One region of the Enterocloster citroniae genome, then DNA from elsewhere that is predicted to be linked to it. Evidence: predicted binding sites of a transcription regulator. Region 1 holds the regulator's gene; each other region holds the start of a gene.
What was found. The regulator HrcA, encoded in region 1, represses chaperone genes, less so after heat shock. The targets are predictions, from matches to a motif close to TGTTAGCACTCNNNNNNNNNGAGTGCTAACA.

Region 2: a site for HrcA is predicted at 2,954-2,984, ahead of clpB (ATP-dependent chaperone ClpB). Genes of this name have one in related genera too.
Region 3: a site for HrcA is predicted at 3,633-3,663, ahead of ABID13_RS14255 (Hsp20/alpha crystallin family protein). Genes of this name have one in related genera too.

What each region holds. Positions count from the first base shown of each region.
Region 1 covers NZ_JBEPLZ010000003.1:258,020-264,114, reverse strand. The annotation lists gene dnaJ (molecular chaperone DnaJ) at 1-73, opposite strand, end outside; gene dnaK (molecular chaperone DnaK) at 209-2,071, opposite strand; gene grpE (nucleotide exchange factor GrpE) at 2,120-2,755, opposite strand; gene hrcA (heat-inducible transcriptional repressor HrcA) at 2,774-3,826, opposite strand; gene ABID13_RS05215 (3D domain-containing protein) at 4,203-4,769, shown strand; gene ABID13_RS05210 (3D domain-containing protein) at 5,049-5,771, shown strand; gene ABID13_RS05205 (SpoIID/LytB domain-containing protein) at 5,842-6,095, opposite strand, start outside.
Region 2 covers NZ_JBEPLZ010000005.1:188,068-194,162, reverse strand. The annotation lists gene ABID13_RS08655 (hypothetical protein) at 1-925, shown strand, start outside; gene ABID13_RS08650 (purine-nucleoside phosphorylase) at 1,033-1,866, shown strand; gene ABID13_RS08645 (hypothetical protein) at 2,030-2,866, shown strand; gene clpB (ATP-dependent chaperone ClpB) at 3,133-5,724, shown strand; gene ABID13_RS08635 (DUF4250 domain-containing protein) at 6,027-6,095, shown strand, end outside.
Region 3 covers NZ_JBEPLZ010000009.1:136,675-142,769, reverse strand. The annotation lists gene ABID13_RS14275 (zinc dependent phospholipase C family protein) at 1-367, opposite strand, end outside; gene ABID13_RS14270 (alanine/glycine:cation symporter family protein) at 589-2,040, shown strand; gene ABID13_RS14265 (zinc ribbon domain-containing protein) at 2,137-2,772, shown strand; gene ABID13_RS14260 (hypothetical protein) at 3,247-3,546, shown strand; gene ABID13_RS14255 (Hsp20/alpha crystallin family protein) at 3,804-4,262, shown strand; gene ABID13_RS14250 (DnaJ C-terminal domain-containing protein) at 4,361-5,347, shown strand; gene ABID13_RS14245 (LysR family transcriptional regulator) at 5,539-6,095, shown strand, end outside.

The DNA of each region.
Region 1 (6,095 bases):
TTTTCAGTGCATCATCGTCCGCATCCTTGGGAACGCCCAGAACTTCATAGTAATCTCTCTTGCTCTCTGCCATGTTGTTTACCTCTTAATCTATTAAAACGCCCTGAAACCGCCTTGTTGCAAACCGCTTTCAACGCACTCTTTATCAGCCACAAAGGGGTTAGGAACCGTATGTCCGGCTCCTAATCCCCATTATAATTATCTTACATTATACTTCCTTAAAATCTGCATCCACTACATCATCGTTTGGTGCGGAGGACGCGCCTGCGCCGCCCATGTCAGGACCTGCACCGGCTGCTCCGGCTGCCTGGGCCTGCTCATAAACCTTTGCAAACAGCTTCTGTGCGCTGTTCATCAGCTTCTCTTTGCCTGACTTGATGTCCTCAACCTGGGCATCCGTCATCTCTTCCACGGGTGCGCGGTTGATGGCTTCCTTCAGGGAATTAAGGTCTGCTTCCACCTCTGCCTTGTCATTGGGAGAAATCTTGTCGCCAACTTCCTCCAGGGCCTTCTCGGTCTGGAACACCATGGAATCAGCATCATTTCTGGCGTCAATTGCCTCTTTGCGCTTCTTATCCTGTGCCTCGTACTCGGCAGCTTCCTTCACTGCCTTATCGATATCGTCATCGGACATGTTGGAGCCTGAGGTGATGGTTATGTGCTGCTCTTTTCCTGTTCCAAGGTCCTTAGCAGATACATTTACAATACCGTTGGCATCAATATCAAAGGTAACCTCGATCTGGGGGATTCCTCTTCTTGCAGGCGGGATCCCGTCCAGACGGAACTGTCCCAGCGTCTTATTATCCCTTGCAAACTGACGCTCACCCTGTACCACGTGGATATCCACAGCAGTCTGGTTGTCTGCAGCGGTTGAGAAGATCTGGCTCTTCTTTGTTGGGATGGTGGTATTGCGCTCGATTAGCCTGGTGGCAACGCCGCCCATGGTCTCGATGGACAGGGAAAGAGGTGTAACATCCAGAAGAAGGATATCTCCTGCACCGGCATCGCCTGCCAGCTTGCCGCCCTGGATCGCTGCACCAATGGCAACACACTCATCCGGGTTCAATGATTTGCTGGGTTCCTTGCCTGTAAGCTGTTTTACCTTTTCCTGAGCAGCGATCATACGGGTGGAGCCGCCTACCAGCAGCACCTTGCCAAGTTCGGAAGCCGTAATGCCCGCATCCTTTAAAGCATTCTGTACCGGGATGGCTGTGCGCTCAATAAGGTCATGTGTCAGTTCGTCAAATTTAGCTCTGGTCAGGTTCATATCCAGATGCTTTGGTCCCTCTGAGGTAGCTGTGATAAACGGAAGGTTGATGTTGGTGGTGGTAGCTGTTGACACTTCCTTCTTTGCCTTCTCAGCAGCTTCCTTCAGTCTCTGAAGGGCCATCTTATCCCCTGAAAGGTCAACGCCCTCCGCCTTCTTAAACTCAGCGATCATCCAGTTGGTGATCGCATTATCAAAGTCATCGCCGCCCAGACGGGTATCGCCGTTGGTGGAGAGAACCTCGATCACGCCATCGCCGATCTCGATGATGGAAACATCAAATGTACCGCCGCCCAGGTCGTATACCATGATCTTCTGCTCTTTTTCATTATCAAGGCCGTAAGCCAGCGCCGCGGCTGTGGGCTCGTTGATGATACGCTTTACATCCAGGCCGGCAATCTTGCCCGCATCCTTGGTGGCCTGGCGCTGTGCGTCATTAAAGTAAGCAGGAACAGTGATAACCGCCTCCGTCACGGTCTCACCCAGATAAGCTTCCGCGTCTGCTTTCAGCTTCTGCAGGATCATAGCGGAGATTTCCTGTGGCGTGTACTTCTTGCCGTCAATATCCACCCTGTAATCTGTTCCCATGTGGCGCTTAATGGAGGAGATGGTCTTATCCGCATTGGTAACTGCCTGACGCTTTGCCGGCTCACCGATCAGCCTCTCTCCTGTCTTAGTAAATGCAACCACTGACGGTGTGGTCCTTACTCCCTCTGCATTGGCAATAACAGTTGGTTTTCCGCCTTCCATAACAGCAACGCAGCTATTTGTTGTACCTAAGTCAATACCAATAATCTTGCTCATAGTTTTTTCCTCCTGATATTTTTATATGAATTTAGTTAATGGCCAATATTAGTTGGCTACCTTTACCATACTGTGCCTTACCACACTGTCCCTGTACAGATAACCCTTCTGCAATTCCTCAACCACCACATTCTCCCCAAGGTTTTCGTCATCCACATGCATGACCGCGTTGTGGAAATTGGGGTCAAACTCCTGGCCCGCGGCTTCGATCGCCTTAACGCCGGCTTCTTCCAATGTCTTCCGGAACTGCTTATATATCTTCTCCATACCCTCGGCAAGGGGGCTTCCCTTTTCTTCCTCCGGTATGGTAGCTAAACCTCGCTCAAAATTGTCGATCACGGGAAGCATCCGCTCAATGATGTCCCTGGCGCCCATCTCATACATGGTGGACTTTTCTTTCTCAGTTCTCTTACGGAAATTCTCAAACTCAGCCATCTGGCGCTTCACCCGGTCCGTAAGTTCTTCTATCTTCTCATCTCTGGGATCTTTTTTCTTTTTAAAGAATCCCTTCTTTTCTTCCTTGCCCGCGCCTTCCTCGGGTGCTTCCGGGGATTCCTGGGTGTCCTCCGCCCCGCCCTGTGCTTCCTTGGCCTGGCATTCCTCACCTGCAGCCTGTTGGTCTTCCCCGTTCACTTCTGCCTGCGCCGCTGTTTCCGCTTCTTTTTTTAACTCTTCATCCTTCATATCTTCACTCACAGCCTATCACCTTTCATCTTTTTTAAATGCCGCATCCAGCTGGTTCATTAGATTCCGCAGGGTTCCCAGCACCTTCTCATAATCCATCCGCTTGGGACCAATGATACCAATGGTTCCCCTAAGTCCTCCTCCCAGATCATAATTGGCAGTCACCACACTGCAGTCCTTCATGGACTGCACCGGGCTCTCATCCCCAATATAGACCTGGATGTCTGAATTGTTCTCTGACTCCGCATTGACCCCTGATACGAATTCCTGGAGCACTTCCTTGTGCTCCAGAGTACCGATCAGACGGCTGGCCTTGTCGCCTTCCGAAAGCTCCGGATACTTAAAAATGTTGGTCGCTCCACTGGTATATATCTGCAGATCCTCTTCCCCTGCCCGGATGGCTTCCGCCACCTCGTTCAGCACCAGGTCCACTACCTGGCTGTGGATGCCTGCATCATCTTTCAGCTTGCTGATGATGTCCAGATTAATCTCTTCAATTGTCAGTCCGTTGAGACTGCTGTTCAACAGGATGTTCAGGTTCAGGATTTCATCATCACTCAGATCCTCGGTGATATCCACCATAGTGTTCTTAATGATGTTTCCCTCCACCACCACAACCACCAGCAGCTTGTTTTTCTCCATCTTTGAAAGCTGGATGAACTTAAGCTTTGTCTTGTGATAGCTGGGACCGCTGATCATGGCCGCATAGTTGGTATTGGAGGCAAGGACCTGAGCCATCTTCTTAAGGACCAGTTCCAGCTTATCAACCTTCTGGACCATCATGTCCTTGAACTCAGTTACCTCATTCTCCTTATCCTGCATGATCTGATCCACATAGAACCGGTATCCCTTATCAGAAGGGATACGGCCCGCGGATGTATGGGGCTGTACAATGTATCCCATATCCTCCAGGTCTGACATCTCATTGCGGATAGTGGCAGAGCTTAATTTCAGGTCCGAATACTTGGAGATGGTTCTGGAACCAACGGGTTCCCCTGTCTCCAGGTAGGTCTTGATAATCGCCTTTAATATGGTTATCTTCCTGTCGTCCAGGAATGCATCAACCGGCATCTGCTCACCTTCCTTTCCGAATTATTAGCACTCAGTCTCAAAGAGTGCTAACATCTACATTCCATAATATATTCCTTCTGAGAGGATTTGTCAAGAGATAATTCTAAATTCTTTCATTATAATTTATTTGTTCCCCCGCCCCACCACATATATCCTGTATGCGTCCCCCACCGGAACCCATATATATTTGATTTCACCTCCCACTTTTGCCAAAAATATTCCAAATTTATGCGTTTTATTCCCCACTTTTCACGATTATGTAACACTTGTTTCATCATTTCAACTTGACAATTAACAATTTTGTAATATAATAGATATACATATTTAAGATGTCATATAAGACCATAACAACGGATAAAGACTGCGAGGTAATTGTATGCACCATATAAGAAAGGTCCTGCTGGCTGCCGCCATGGCTTTCCTGTGTCTGGGTTCTGCTTTTCCTGCGTTTGCAGATGAACCCGTGGGAACAGACGTCACTGTTATAGAAGAAACAGAGGATGACACTCCGGAGAACACGGAGAATACCCAGGCCGCGGACACGAAAAAGGATCATGTTTCGCATAAGGCCAAGGTTAGCCAGTCCTCAGAGGATGAATATGTGGATGCGGGCCCCGGAGCCGGGAAAAAGGAGGATCCCCCTAAGCAGGAGGAGATTTCCATGGGCCGTTTTTCCATCACCGGATACTGTAACTGTGAAAAGTGCTCCGGCGGACACGGACTGACCTATTCAGGCACTACTCCCACACCGAACCATACTGTAAGCGCTGATCTGGATGTATTTCCTCTGGGTACCAAATTAAAGATCGATGGGATCATCTACACGGTTGAGGATAAGGGATCCTCTGTAAACGGCAACATCCTTGATATCTTTTACGGCTCTCATGCCGAAGCCCTTGCCAAGGGTACATACACCGCAGAAGTATTTCTGATCGAAGAATAATTTTACAAATGAGCCGTCCTGAACAATAACACACATATTATAAAAGCACTACAAGCCTCCTGGATCCGGTCCGGAGGCTTTACTTTTTGTATTTTTGAAGAAACTTTGATATAATTCCTGCGAAAAACCACGTATTTCCATTTATTTCCTTGACATAAGGTGGAAATTATGGTAAAACCTTGTTTATTGCTCATATATTACAAAAGTATTACATATTATTTATTAATATGTTAAAAAAATGTTTTGAATATTAAGCGGGCAATAGGAGGTAACAAATACATGAAATTCAGACACTTATTAACCGGGACCATTCTTACCATCAGCATACTTGCAGCCACGGCAGTCACAGCATTTGCAGCTGTATCCAAGGGACGTTTTGAGACAGTTGACAGCAATGTCATCAGCGGATGGGCCTACAACAGTGATTCCCCTGACCATGCGCTGAACGTTTTAATAACCATTACAAACAAAAATACAGGAGAGGAAGTATTTTCCCGCAGAATGTCTGCCGGCGAATACAGGGAAGATCTCTACAAGGATAATAAAGGAAACGGATGCCATGGCTTTACCATTGACATTGACTGGGACGCATATCCGGAAGGCGTGTACCTGGTAGAGGGCGCCGTGGGTGACCGGAGCTTTTCCAATCCCAGGACCTACGCCAACGGAAACAGCCAGACGGGCACATCTGCCCCAGGAAGCCAGGCTTTGATCCCCCTGGGCGTCTTTAAGACCACCGCCTACTGCCCCTGCAGGGCCTGCTCCGAGGGCTGGGGACGCCACACATGCACCGGGGCCATTGCCACGGCCGGACACACCATTGCAGTGGATCCCAGGGTGATCCCTTATGGCTCCAAGGTCATGATCAACGGCGTGGTGTACACGGCCGAGGACCGCGGCGGAGCTGTGAAGGGCAACCACATTGATATATTTTTTAACACCCATGCTGAAACCAGACAGCACGGCACTCAGAACGCCGAGGTGTATCTGGTACAGTCATAAGAACGGAGCAGCATAAAAACAGGACCCCAGGCATGATAGGATCTTCCTTCATTGCCTGGGGTCCTGTTTTTTAGTTTCCGATCTCCCTTAATTCTGTCCCGTTATAAAAGAATGACAGGATCGCGGTATAATCCTTTCCTTCCTTTGCCATACCCTGGGCCCCGTTCTGGCTCATGCCCACGCCGTGTCCAAAACCGCCGCCGTACACATGGAAGGATATGCTGCCGTCCTCGCCGCTTCTCTTTTCAATGGAAATGAATGCGCTGGGGAGGGTCTGGCTGCCCTCCATGGTCTTGCCGTCCTGTTTGGTGATTACAAGGCTGC
Region 2 (6,095 bases), on a different contig from region 1:
TCTTACGGCAAATGTAACATCAGTCTATGCACGGCCCGGAGCAGTTCAGGAACCGGGTACGGATGACCTTTTGTATCTTACAAGAAAACTGGAGCAGGCAGAGGTTCCGGAAACGCCGGAGGAAACGTACTGGGACAGAAAGGGAAACCAATTTGAGCTGGAGCGGTATGAAGTAAAGGAGATCCCGGAACACATGGCGGACCGCCACATGGAAAAGCAGGTGGTTTATCCGGCAGTGGAAGGTGCAGAGGGGTTTCCTCAGTCAATTGGGGTACAGGAGGAGCTGTCAGGCGGACCGGCTGACGGCGAACTCTTTATACGGGACGCCAGGATTACAAAGGAAGAATGGCAGGACGGATTTGAGGCGCCTGTCCTGTTCCACGCATATGGGGCGGATGAGTATCAGGCGGGGTCCATGGTGATAGACGGAAGCGATGTACTGGCCTCCGCTGTAAGCGCGCAGGAAGAAATTCTGGGCATAATGGGGCTGAGCGCCGGTGAATACAGGATCCTGTCCATGGAATGGGCGGGAGAACCCTTTGAGGATGACGAGGGGCAGATGTGCAGGCAGGCCATGGCCAGGGGACAGAAGCTGGTGAGGGATTATGAGGTCACCTACGAAGGTACGGTATCATTAAAGGAGCCGGTATCTTATGAACTGGAAATGGTCTACCGGCCGGTCCGCCCCTCTCAGATATGGGTGGATGAGGAACAGCCGGATGTATATGAGCCGGATCAGGGACCGGGCACTGCGCGGCCTTCCCGGGAGAGTCCGCTGTGGTACTGGGTGCGCAGCGGTTTTGTGATCACGGTGGGAGCCGGCCTTGTGGGCATTGGGGTGGGAATCCTTATCTTGTCCGCAGGATGGCTTAAGAAAAGGAGGAGGGAAAGACAGGAGCGGTGTCTGCCTGAGATTCATGGTTGAGGCAGCGGCCGGGTCTATGATATACTTTAACTGACACCCTAAGTGGATTTAGGGCGTGTGAGCCCTTTGTGCACGGAGGGTACAGATTGATGAGAAGGAGAACAGACATGACAAATCCGGTATATGAAAAATTAATGAACTGTTATGACAGTGTAAAGGACAGGCTTCCCTTTAAACCAAAGGTGGCTTTGGTGCTGGGGTCAGGACTTGGGGATTTTGCGGAACAGGTGGAGGTGGAAGACACCATTGACTATCATGACATACAGGGGTTCCCGGTGTCCACAGTGCCCGGACACAAGGGGCGTTTTGTATTTGCCCATATCAATGGGGTTCCTGCGGTGATGATGCAGGGCCGGGTGCACTACTATGAAGGATATCCCATGACCGATGTGGTGCTTCCCATCCGCCTGATGAAACTGATGGGTGCCCAGATCCTGTTTCTGACCAATGCGGCCGGGGGAGTGAATTTTGACTTTGCGGCCGGGGATTTTATGCTGATCAAGGACCAGATATCCTGCTTTGTACCATCCCCCCTGATCGGAGCCAATCTGGATGAGCTGGGGCCAAGGTTTGCGGACATGAGCCATATCTATGATGAAGACCTGATAACTATGATCAGGGACACGGCACGTGAGCTGGATATTCAACTTAAGGAAGGTGTCTATGTGCAGCTCACAGGTCCTGCCTATGAAAGCCCCCAGGAGGTGAAGATGTGCAGGGTCCTGGGAGGTGACGCTGTGGGAATGAGTACCGCGTGCGAGGCAGTGGCTGCCAATCACATGGGAATGAGAATATGCGGGATTTCCTGTATTTCCAACCTGGCCTGCGGAATGACGGATGTCCCTCTGTCCCATGAGGAGGTCCAGGAAACCTCGGACAGGGTAGCGCCTCTGTTCAAAAAGCTGGTATGGGAGTCCATTGGAAGAATGGGGATTTCTTAATTGTTTAGGAAAAATTAAAGAAAAAGACATAGTAAAATAGTGTTTTTCGTAGTAATATGTATCGTGAACGCGGCGGGGGCATTAACATGTATGGGATAACCCGTTTTCCGCCTCCAGCGTTTAAATGCAGCATGTGTCAGCAATAGAAAAGAGGAGATCCATTATGAAAAAACACTATTTAACGATCGCAGTCATGGCCCTGGCCCTGGGGATGACAGCGTGTTCTTCAAAGACAAATGAGACCACAGCACCAACTACAACACAAGCCCAGACAACAGAAGCCGCCACAGCATCCGCCGAGGCTGAAGATGACCTGGAAGAGGATTACTTCTATGGTTTTGTTGGCGAGGTAAATGATAAGATCATAACCGTTGCAGAGGGTGAGGACAAAGCAGTAAAGTTTGATATTACAGACGCCGAGATCACAGGAGCGGACGCCATTGGTGTGGGTGACGAGGTAGAGGTAACGTTTAACGGTGAGATGTCACAGGATGTCACCAAGGCAAAATCCGTTGAGATCATTACATCCGCTGCTGAGGAAGCAGAGGCAGAAGCTGCCGCAGAGAACGATGAGATCATAAGCGGGACCATTGAGAAGGCCGATGACAAGACAGTGACTCTGAAAACAGAGGACGGTATTTATACATTTAACGCCCTGATCGCCCAGAAGGTGACTAAGGGAGGCATCAAGGCAGGCGTGAACGCTGATGTGACATTCTACGGAGATCTGGAGGACGAGGAAGATAAGCCGGTTGCAACAAAGATCGTGACCGAAGATGCCAAAGACACGCCGGATGCCAAGGTGAATGCCCTGACAGGCAAGGTTGCGGAAGTAAAATCTGACTACGTGGTACTGGATACAGTGGATCCTGAAAATACCCTGTTTACATTCCTGGGAACCGAAGGAATGTTTGACGGAGTGAAGGTAGGGGATACGGCTACTGTGACCTATGAGGGCACACTTACGGATAAAGCAATTAGGGCTACCGGAGTAAAGTAAATAAAAGGACATAGATTGAAGATCGGCCTTTGCGGGAAGCAGAGGCCGGTTTTTTGACTTTTTACCCGCCCCCTCATTTTTAAAAAAAATTAGCACTCGACCCTTGACAGTGCTAACAACATGTGTTATAGTACGACTAGAACAAAGAAAACCGCAGCACAATTCCGATTTCCATCCGTTCCGGAAGATACGTATCCTATGAACAAGATTATGAGGTTATGATACATACTTCTATGGCGGAGGAGACAGAGAAAGGGGAATGGGCGATGAATATTAATAAATTTACGCAAAAATCAATGGAAGCAGTGCAGAACTGCGAAAAGCTGGCATATGAGTATGGAAACCAGCAGATCGATCAGCAGCACCTGCTCTACAGTCTGCTGACCCTGGATGACAGTCTGATCCTTAAACTGATCACCAAGATGGGGATCCAGGGCGATATGTTTACCAATGAAGCGAAACAGGCGGTTGAACGCCTTACAAAAGTAAGCGGAGGCGGGCAGCTGTACATCAGCAATGACCTGAATAAGGTTCTGATCAATGGCGAGGATGAAGCCAAGGCCATGGGCGATGAGTATGTGTCAGTGGAGCATTTATTCTTATCCCTTCTCAAGCATTCCAACAAGGATATTAAGGCGCTGTTTAAGCTTTATAATATTACAAGGGAAACATTCCTGCAGGCTCTGTCCACGGTCAGGGGCAACCAGAGAGTGGTGACGGATAATCCGGAAGCCACCTATGATACCCTCCAGAAGTATGGTTACGATCTGGTGGAGCGGGCCAGGGATCAGAAGCTGGATCCTGTGATCGGCCGTGACGGTGAGATCAGGAACGTGGTCCGCATCCTGTCCCGTAAGACAAAGAATAACCCTGTATTGATCGGTGAGCCCGGCGTTGGCAAGACTGCTGTTGTGGAAGGCCTGGCCCAGCGTATCGTGCGGGGGGATGTGCCTGACGGGTTAAAGGATAAGAAGCTGTTTGCCCTGGATATGGGGGCTTTGGTGGCAGGCGCCAAGTACAGGGGTGAATTTGAGGAACGTCTGAAGGCAGTGCTGGAGGAAGTGAAAAAAAGCGATGGGCAGATCATCCTGTTTATCGATGAACTCCATACCATTGTGGGTGCAGGTAAGACAGAGGGCTCCATGGATGCAGGCAATATGTTAAAGCCAATGCTGGCAAGAGGGGAACTTCACTGTATCGGCGCCACTACATTGAATGAGTACAGACAGTATATTGAAAAGGATGCGGCCCTGGAACGCAGGTTCCAGCCCGTACTGGTGGATGAGCCATCGGTGGAGGATACCATTTCCATCTTAAGGGGACTTAAGGAGAGGTATGAAGTATTCCACGGCGTGAAGATCACAGACTCCGCCCTGGTCAGCGCAGCTACATTGTCAGACCGCTATATCTCAGACCGTTTCCTTCCGGATAAGGCCATTGACCTTGTGGATGAGGCCTGTGCCATGATCAAGACGGAGTTGGATACCATGCCGGCTGAGCTGGATGAGATGTCCAGGAAGATCATGCAGATGGAGATCGAGGAGGCGGCCCTTAAGAAAGAGACTGACCGGCTGAGCCGGGACCGTCTGGCCGACCTGCAGAAGGAACTGGCGGAACTCCATGATGAGTTTGCGGCAAAAAAGGCCCAGTGGGAGAATGAGAAGGCAAGTGTGGACCGCCTTTCCTCCCTCAGGGAAGAGATAGAAGCAGTGAACCGGGATATTCAGGATGCCAAGCAGCGTTATGACCTGAACAAGGCGGCGGAGCTGCAGTATGGCAGGCTGCCGCAGCTTCAGAAGGAGCTGGAGGCAGAGGAGGAACGGGTCAAGAAGGAGGATCTGAGCCTTGTCCACGAGAGTGTGACCGAGGATGAGATTGCCAGGATCGTGTCCAGATGGACCGGCGTACCGGTGTCGAAACTAACAGAGAGTGAAAGAAGCAAGACCCTGCATCTGGATGAGGTTCTTCACAAACGTGTGGTGGGCCAGGATGAGGGCGTACAAAAGGTCACGGAGTCTATCATCCGTTCCAAGGCCGGGATCAAGGATCCCACAAAGCCCATTGGCTCATTCCTGTTCCTGGGCCCCACAGGCGTAGGCAAGACGGAATTGGCCAAGGCATTGGCGGAAGCACTGTTTGATGACGAGTCCAACATGGTCCGTATTGATATGAGTGAATACATGGAAAAGCATTCCGTGGCGCGTCTGATCGGCGCACCTCCAGGATATGTGGGTTATGACGAGGGCGGCCAGCTGACAGAGGCCGTACGCCGCAAGCCATACAGCGTGGTGCTGTTTGATGAGGTGGAGAAGGCCCACCCGGATGTATTCAATGTACTGCTCCAGGTCCTGGATGACGGACGTATTACGGATTCCCAGGGCAGGACAGTGGACTTTAAGAATACGATCATTATACTCACCTCCAATATTGGATCCCAGTACCTGCTGGAGGGAATTGACAGCCAGGGGCGGATCAGGCCCGAGGCAGAGGCAGCGGTCATGAACGACCTGAGGGCCCACTTCCGTCCTGAGTTCCTGAACAGGCTGGATGAGATGATCCTGTTCAAACCTCTGACCAGAGAAAATATCAGCCGTATTGTGGATCTGTGTGTGGCTGATCTGAATAAACGCCTGTCCGACAGGAACCTTACCATTGAACTTACGGACAGTGCAAAGGAGTTTATCACCGAGCGCGGCTATGATCCCGTGTATGGTGCCCGTCCCCTGAAACGGTATCTCCAGAAACATGTGGAGACACTGGCCGCTAAGATCATTCTGGGCGATGGAGTAAGGGAAGGCAATACCATTGTAGTTGATGTGGCTGAGGATGGCAGCAGACTGATCGCCTATGTGGAATAGGATTAAATACAACAGAGCAGAAGAGTAGGTAAAACCACAGGGTTTTTGTATGAAACCCTGTGGTTTTTACATATATTTACTAATGCAAGGATAGGATTACATAAATATTCTTATAAAATATTATCTGAATACTTCTAATAATGAAATTTAATTCCAACAACTTACAAATCGCGGTAAAAAAACGAGAAAATACCCCAAAATAATGTTGAAAACGTTACTTGCAGGTGATATAATCGTTTCGGCTGAAATGAAATTCACCGTTTGGTTCTGGACTATAACAGATTAAAAGGCAGGTAAAACATGTGAACACCCTTCCAAAAGATCCTATTATATTATTAAGTTATGTTAATACACAGCTCCGTGACAATTAT
Region 3 (6,095 bases), on a different contig from region 1:
GGTGGTGGACATCATACTCTATGCGCCCGTACACATATGGATGGCAGATGGAATCTCCGATATAATGGCAGATAAAGCCGCACATATAGGCCAGTCCCTCTTCCCTCTGCTGCCTGGAATCAATCCTGGAAAGCTGCAGGAAACAGCAGCGGAAAAAGTCATTCACATGATGCTCATGCATATAGGAACCTACATTGCGGTGGTCGCGGTGGCGCAGGATGGGCAGGTTGTAGAAGAACATATCCGGTCCCTGCAGTCCCAGCTGGTAAAGCCACCGGTATTTGGCAATGATAAACTTCAGATTGTTCTGCGGCATATCATTGTATGCTTTCATGCCTAAAATGTAGTGGGTTGTAAAACCTGGCATCGGCATACCTCTTTTCTCAATCATTCTCACCCTCAGTGGACAAGGGTATCCCAGGTATAGGGAGCGGTTTGGCGCACTCCTGAACTGTTACAATTATTTTATCATAAACCACCTTAAATTGCGAGGTACAACCACAAGAAAATTCCTGGAATTGTCATAGCAAGCATATTTGGGGAATAAGACATTTAATAAGAACTCATAGTGGACGGTATATTATTAATATGATGAAATGGCTGGAGCGGATACACCAGATGGTATGGGGGCCATGGACCCTTGTCATATTTCTGGGGGTTGGTATTTATTTTACTGTTAAATGTCATTTTTTCCAGATAAGGGGTTTTTTATACTGGTGGAGCCATACGGCTGGCCGTATCCTGTCAGGCAAGGCATCAGAAACAGGGGGACAGCAGGAATCGGACCATGCCGGGAAGGGACATGGGGAGGCCAAAAAGGGAATCAGCCAGTTCCAGTCCGTGTGCACGGCCCTGGCGGCCACTGTTGGCACGGGCAATATAGCGGGAGTGGCCACGGCCCTGACCGCAGGCGGGCCGGGAGCCCTGTTCTGGATGTGGATATCGGCCCTGATCGGCATGATAACAGCTTATGTGGAGACCATGCTGGGTATACGGTACCGTTATAAGGACAGTGAGGGCCATTATGTGTGCGGTCCCTTTGTGTACATGGAGCGGGGCCTTGGGATCAAGGGGATGGGAGTGCTCTACAGCTTTCTCTGCCTTATGTGTTCCCTGGGGATGGGCAGCATGGTCCAGGCCAATTCTGCCATCAGCACCATGGAATACACGTGGCAGGTCCCTGCCCTGGCCGGAGGGCTGGTGTTTACAGGGATCCTGACGCTGGTCATATGCGGAGGCATCAGCAGGATCGGAAATGTGGCGGAAAAGCTGATGCCTGCCGCCTCAGGCATTTATATCATATTTTCCCTGATCGTGATATTTTCCTGCTTTGACAGGATACCGGCAGCCCTGGCGTCCATGGTTTCCTCGGCATTCTGTCCGGAAGCGGCGGCGGGCGGCGGCGCCGGCTATGTGGTGAGCCGCAGCATCCGGTATGGAATATCCCGGGGTGTGTTCTCCAATGAGGCAGGCCTGGGAACCCTGGCAGTGCTCCATGGGCCGGTGGAGAATACCACGCCCCATGAGCAGGGGATGTGGGCCATGTTTGAGGTGTTTTTTGACACGGTGATCCTCTGCACCCTTACCGCCCTGGTGATCCTGTGCATGACGGACTCGGCGCCGGAAACCGTGCCTTATCAGGGAGCGGCCCTGGCGGCCTGGTGCTTCAGCGGGCGACTGGGACTTGTGGGAGAGTATCTGGTCAGCGGTTCCATGGTGGTGTTTGCCTTTGCCACCATTATGGCTTGGTTTTATCTGGGGAAACAGGCGGCAGCATATTTTGTCAGCAGGACAGGGCTGGGGGAATATGCGGGCCGTAAATTTGCGGCAAGAGTCTATCCCCTGCTGTTTCTGGGGGCAGTGTTCCTGGGCAGCGAGGCACGTCTGGATGTGGTCTGGATGCTGTCGGATATATGGAACGGACTAATGGCATTTCCCAACCTGACCGCCCTGCTGTTTTTGTCCAGGGAAGTGACGCTGCCTGAGGGATTTCGCGGAGGATTGGGAAGGAGAGCCGCGGGAGGGAAAACAACCCCTTGAAAATAACGGTTGATACGGCTATAATTAGCCTACAGGAAATATCGTACCATAGACAGGCTGCGGTTCGGCAACGGCCGGACCCGGAAAGGAACAGCAATGGAAACAAGACGGATTTGTCCGAAATGCAGAAAGAAATTTCCGCCGGATGCAATTGTGTGTGAGGAATGTGGGAAGCAGCTGATCGATGTTGCATCAGATTTTGAGGCGTCCTTTCAGATGGTGAGGGACCCGGTGCTCCTGTCCAATGGGCATAAGGTGGACACCGTATATCTGGAGGAGGCGTTAAAAGAGAGGAACATACCCTATTATGTGGAGAAAGGCCAAAATACCGTGCCTACCAACCGCTATAAAGAGGGGATTGTGGAAATCGTACCTTATACAAATTATTATGTGGATAAAAGTAACTGGAAAACAGCCCGGGAGGCCCTAAAAAGTGCCGCCCAGGAGACCAAAAAGGACGAGGAGGCCCCGGTGGTATTTCTGGATATGCCTATGGAGGAGCCGCAGGATGCTCCAAGGGACATGTCAAGGGACACTTCAAAGAAGACTTCAAGGAACACCTCAATGGGCGCATCCAAAAATGTTTCCAATGATGATTGGGCGGATTCGGAGGAAGATGGCGGCCGGGGACTGTGGGGCTGGGTTACGGAACAGGATATGGCAATGAAAGTGATTCTGGCCGGAGTCATCCTGCTCTTTCTTCTGGGGCTGTTCAAGATCATATTGTTTTGACAGGAATGGGAACTGAAAAATGATGGGAGGTCTGATCCTCCCAAACGTAAAAAACGTATCATCCGCGGATGATACGTTATTTGAAAAAGTATTATTAAAAGGGAGGAGAGCTGATAATTTCTTATCAGCTCGAGTATTATGAAAAAAATCTTGTAAGCGTTTTTTATGTGACAGCTTTGTATCTCTCTGTCTATGGTTAAAGTATATACGGCAAAGATGAAGAAAAAATGTTGATTGTGTAAAAGGTTTTTGAATGAAATATGAACATTGTGTGAATGAGCCGGTTTCCACAGCGGCCCCATGCCATTGTTACTGTTTTTGAACCTGCCTGCGAAAGGGGATTTGACTGCATTTTGCCTGCGTGATTTAATCAAGAACATTGACGCGGGCGGTGAGGACCGCCGGAAAGGGGTATGGTTGTGGGTGTGGAGCGGGGGACAATGTTTGTACCGGGGTATGGAAGAGATAATGGATGTGAGGGAAAAGAAGGCAAAAAGAGCCGGGAAAGAGAGAAAGGTCAGAGCCGTCAAGCTGGAGATAAAGAAAATGCGTTCTGCCAGAAAGAGGGCGGATCATAATCTGGTCCGGGAGGGGATTTCAGACGCATACTGGATCCTGGGCATCAGGCGGGACAGGAAGGATCAGGCATTGGACCGGCTGTGCGGCAGCCTAGACCCGTATGCGGGCCAAATGACGGACGTTGGCGCCGGTATGGAGGCGGGAGGGGGATTTACATCCGCCGATGTAGTGGTTTCAGAGGGAGTGGGATTTTAGGGAAAGTATACTTATGGAGCCGGTTGTTTGGGGATAAGAGGAGAATGAAAGGGACAAAAAAGTATGAAGTTGTGAAGTATTTGTGAAATTAGCACTCGCCTATTGACAGTGCTAACAATAAGTGGTATAACGTAGCCAGAACAAAGGAAAAGGGATCAGAAGGGAAGGCTGAAATAATGGGTTCTACTCCCACAGATCCGGATTCCCAGTCCAAAGAAACAAGGTACACAAGCATATAAAAAAAGGAGAGATGACTTATGTTAATGCCTAGTATTTTTGGAGAAAACTTGTTTGACGACTTTTTTGATTTTCCATTCTTTGATGATAAAGAGCAGAAGAAATTGGAAAGGAAGCTGTATGGCCATCGGGGCAAGAACCTGATGAAGACCGATATCAAAGAGACTGATTCCGGCTATGAGCTGGAGATGGACCTGCCGGGCTTTGCTAAGAATGAGGTAAAGGTTTCCCTGAAGGACGGCACGCTGACCATCAGTGCGTCCAAGGGGTTTGACCAGGATGAGCAGGAGAAGAAGACAGGAAGGTACATCCGCAGGGAGCGCTATGCAGGGGCCTGTGAGCGTTCCTTCTATGTGGGGGAGAACCTCACGGAAGCTGACATAAAGGGTGAGTTCAAACACGGAATCCTGAAACTCTTTGTGCCGAAAAAGGAGGCAAAGCCTGCGGTGGAAGAGAAGAAATATATTACCATAGAATAATGATGGAGCACGATTAAAGCATCATTGGGACAGTGAGGGGTCAGCCAGTCTGACCTCTCCTTTCATGTAGAGCCAAGATCAGAAGGGAAGTGAGGAGAATGAAAAGAGACTACTATGAGATTTTGGGCATTGACAAACATGCGGATGCGCAGGCAATCAAAAAAGCATTCAGAAAGCTGGCAAAAAAATACCATCCGGACAGCAATGAAGGGAATGCACAGGCCGCAGAACGTTTTAAGGAAGTTAATGAGGCTTATGACGTACTGGGAGATGAGGAAAAGAGGAAACTGTATGACCGGTTTGGTCACGCTGCTTTTGACGCAAGCGCAGGGGAATATCAAGGCGCCCGTGACAGTGGCTTCCAGGGAGGATTTCAGGGCGGCTTCCGGAATGGTTTTCAGGGTGGTTTCCAAAATGGGTTCCAGGGCGGTTTCCAGAATGGTTTCCGGAGCGGCTCTTACACCAGGCCGGGGGGAGGCTTTCAGGAGTATCATTTTGAGGGCGGGGAGGACATGGACGATATCCTAAAAAGCCTGTTTGGCCATGATTCTAACAGGAAAGGTTCAGATCTGAAGGCTGAGATAGAGATCAGTTTTGATAAAGCTGCTTTTGGCGGCAAAGAGCGCGTTCAGCTGCAGGGCAGCGGGCTGGAAATGACAGTCCTGGAAGTCAATATCCCGGCAGGCATTGCATCCGGGAAAACCATACGCCTAAAGGGCAGGGGGAATCCGGGAACACAAGGCGCAGAGCCAGGGGACCTGCTGCTCACGGTCAGGGTAAAAGACAAACCGGGATTTCGCAGGGAAGGCCAGGATGTGTACACCACGGTCAGGATCCCATTTACCACAGCGGTCCTGGGAGGTGAGGCAACCATTCCCACTCTTTATGGGGATGTTGTATGCAAGATAAAAGAAGGTACCCAGCCGGGCAGCAAGATCCGGTTAAAAGGAAAGGGGATCGTGTCCATGGGGAATCCGTCTGTTTACGGCGACCAGTACGTGACCGTGGAGATCCGGGCGCCGAAAAAACTGACAGAGGAAGCCAAACAAAAATTAAGGGAACTTTCCGGCATATTGGCGGCCTGAGCGAAACAAATCGGAGTTCTCCTCCATGATGATAAAAATTATCGCTGGAAATACTTGCCACACGGGGTTTGCCCATGCTAACATGGGGCTGCTTTTATCGTGTGGCAATTTTTATTGTATGGCTTCTATTATATGGCTTTTGATTGAACGGCTTTATTGTTATGGCCTTGTTTACCCATGGAGGAGAGGATATGGAAATCAAGCAATTGGAATACTTTGTGGCAGCAGTGGATCACGGCAGCCTGAACCGGGCCGCAGAGCAGCTCTACACCACGCAGCCCAATGTCAGCAGGGTTATTCACTGCCTGGAGCGGGAACTGAAGACCAGCTTGCTGGTCAGGAGCAACAAGGGGATCCGTATGACGGAGCAGGGGGAAATGCTTTACAGGAATGCCGTACATATTCTGAGGCATTCCCATATCATACGGTCCCTGGCAGCCAGCCAGGGGGCTGCCAAGTTCGGAGTGTCCGGGTACCAGAGCAGCCTTTTGACAAAGCTGCTGGTGGAATTGTATAAAGGAAACGGGGAAAGGTCCGAACTTCATTATGAGTACCGGGAGGGCACGGTGGAGGAGATCACGGATGATGTGGCAAACCATATTTCCGAGATTGGGATCGTATACCTGGCAAATGCACAGATGCAGTGTTTCCGGCATATTATCGGGCATAAAAAGCTGGAATTTTTTCCGCTGGACAACAGGGGAATCTGTATTTATGTGGGAAAGTACCATCCGCTGTACGAAAGGGA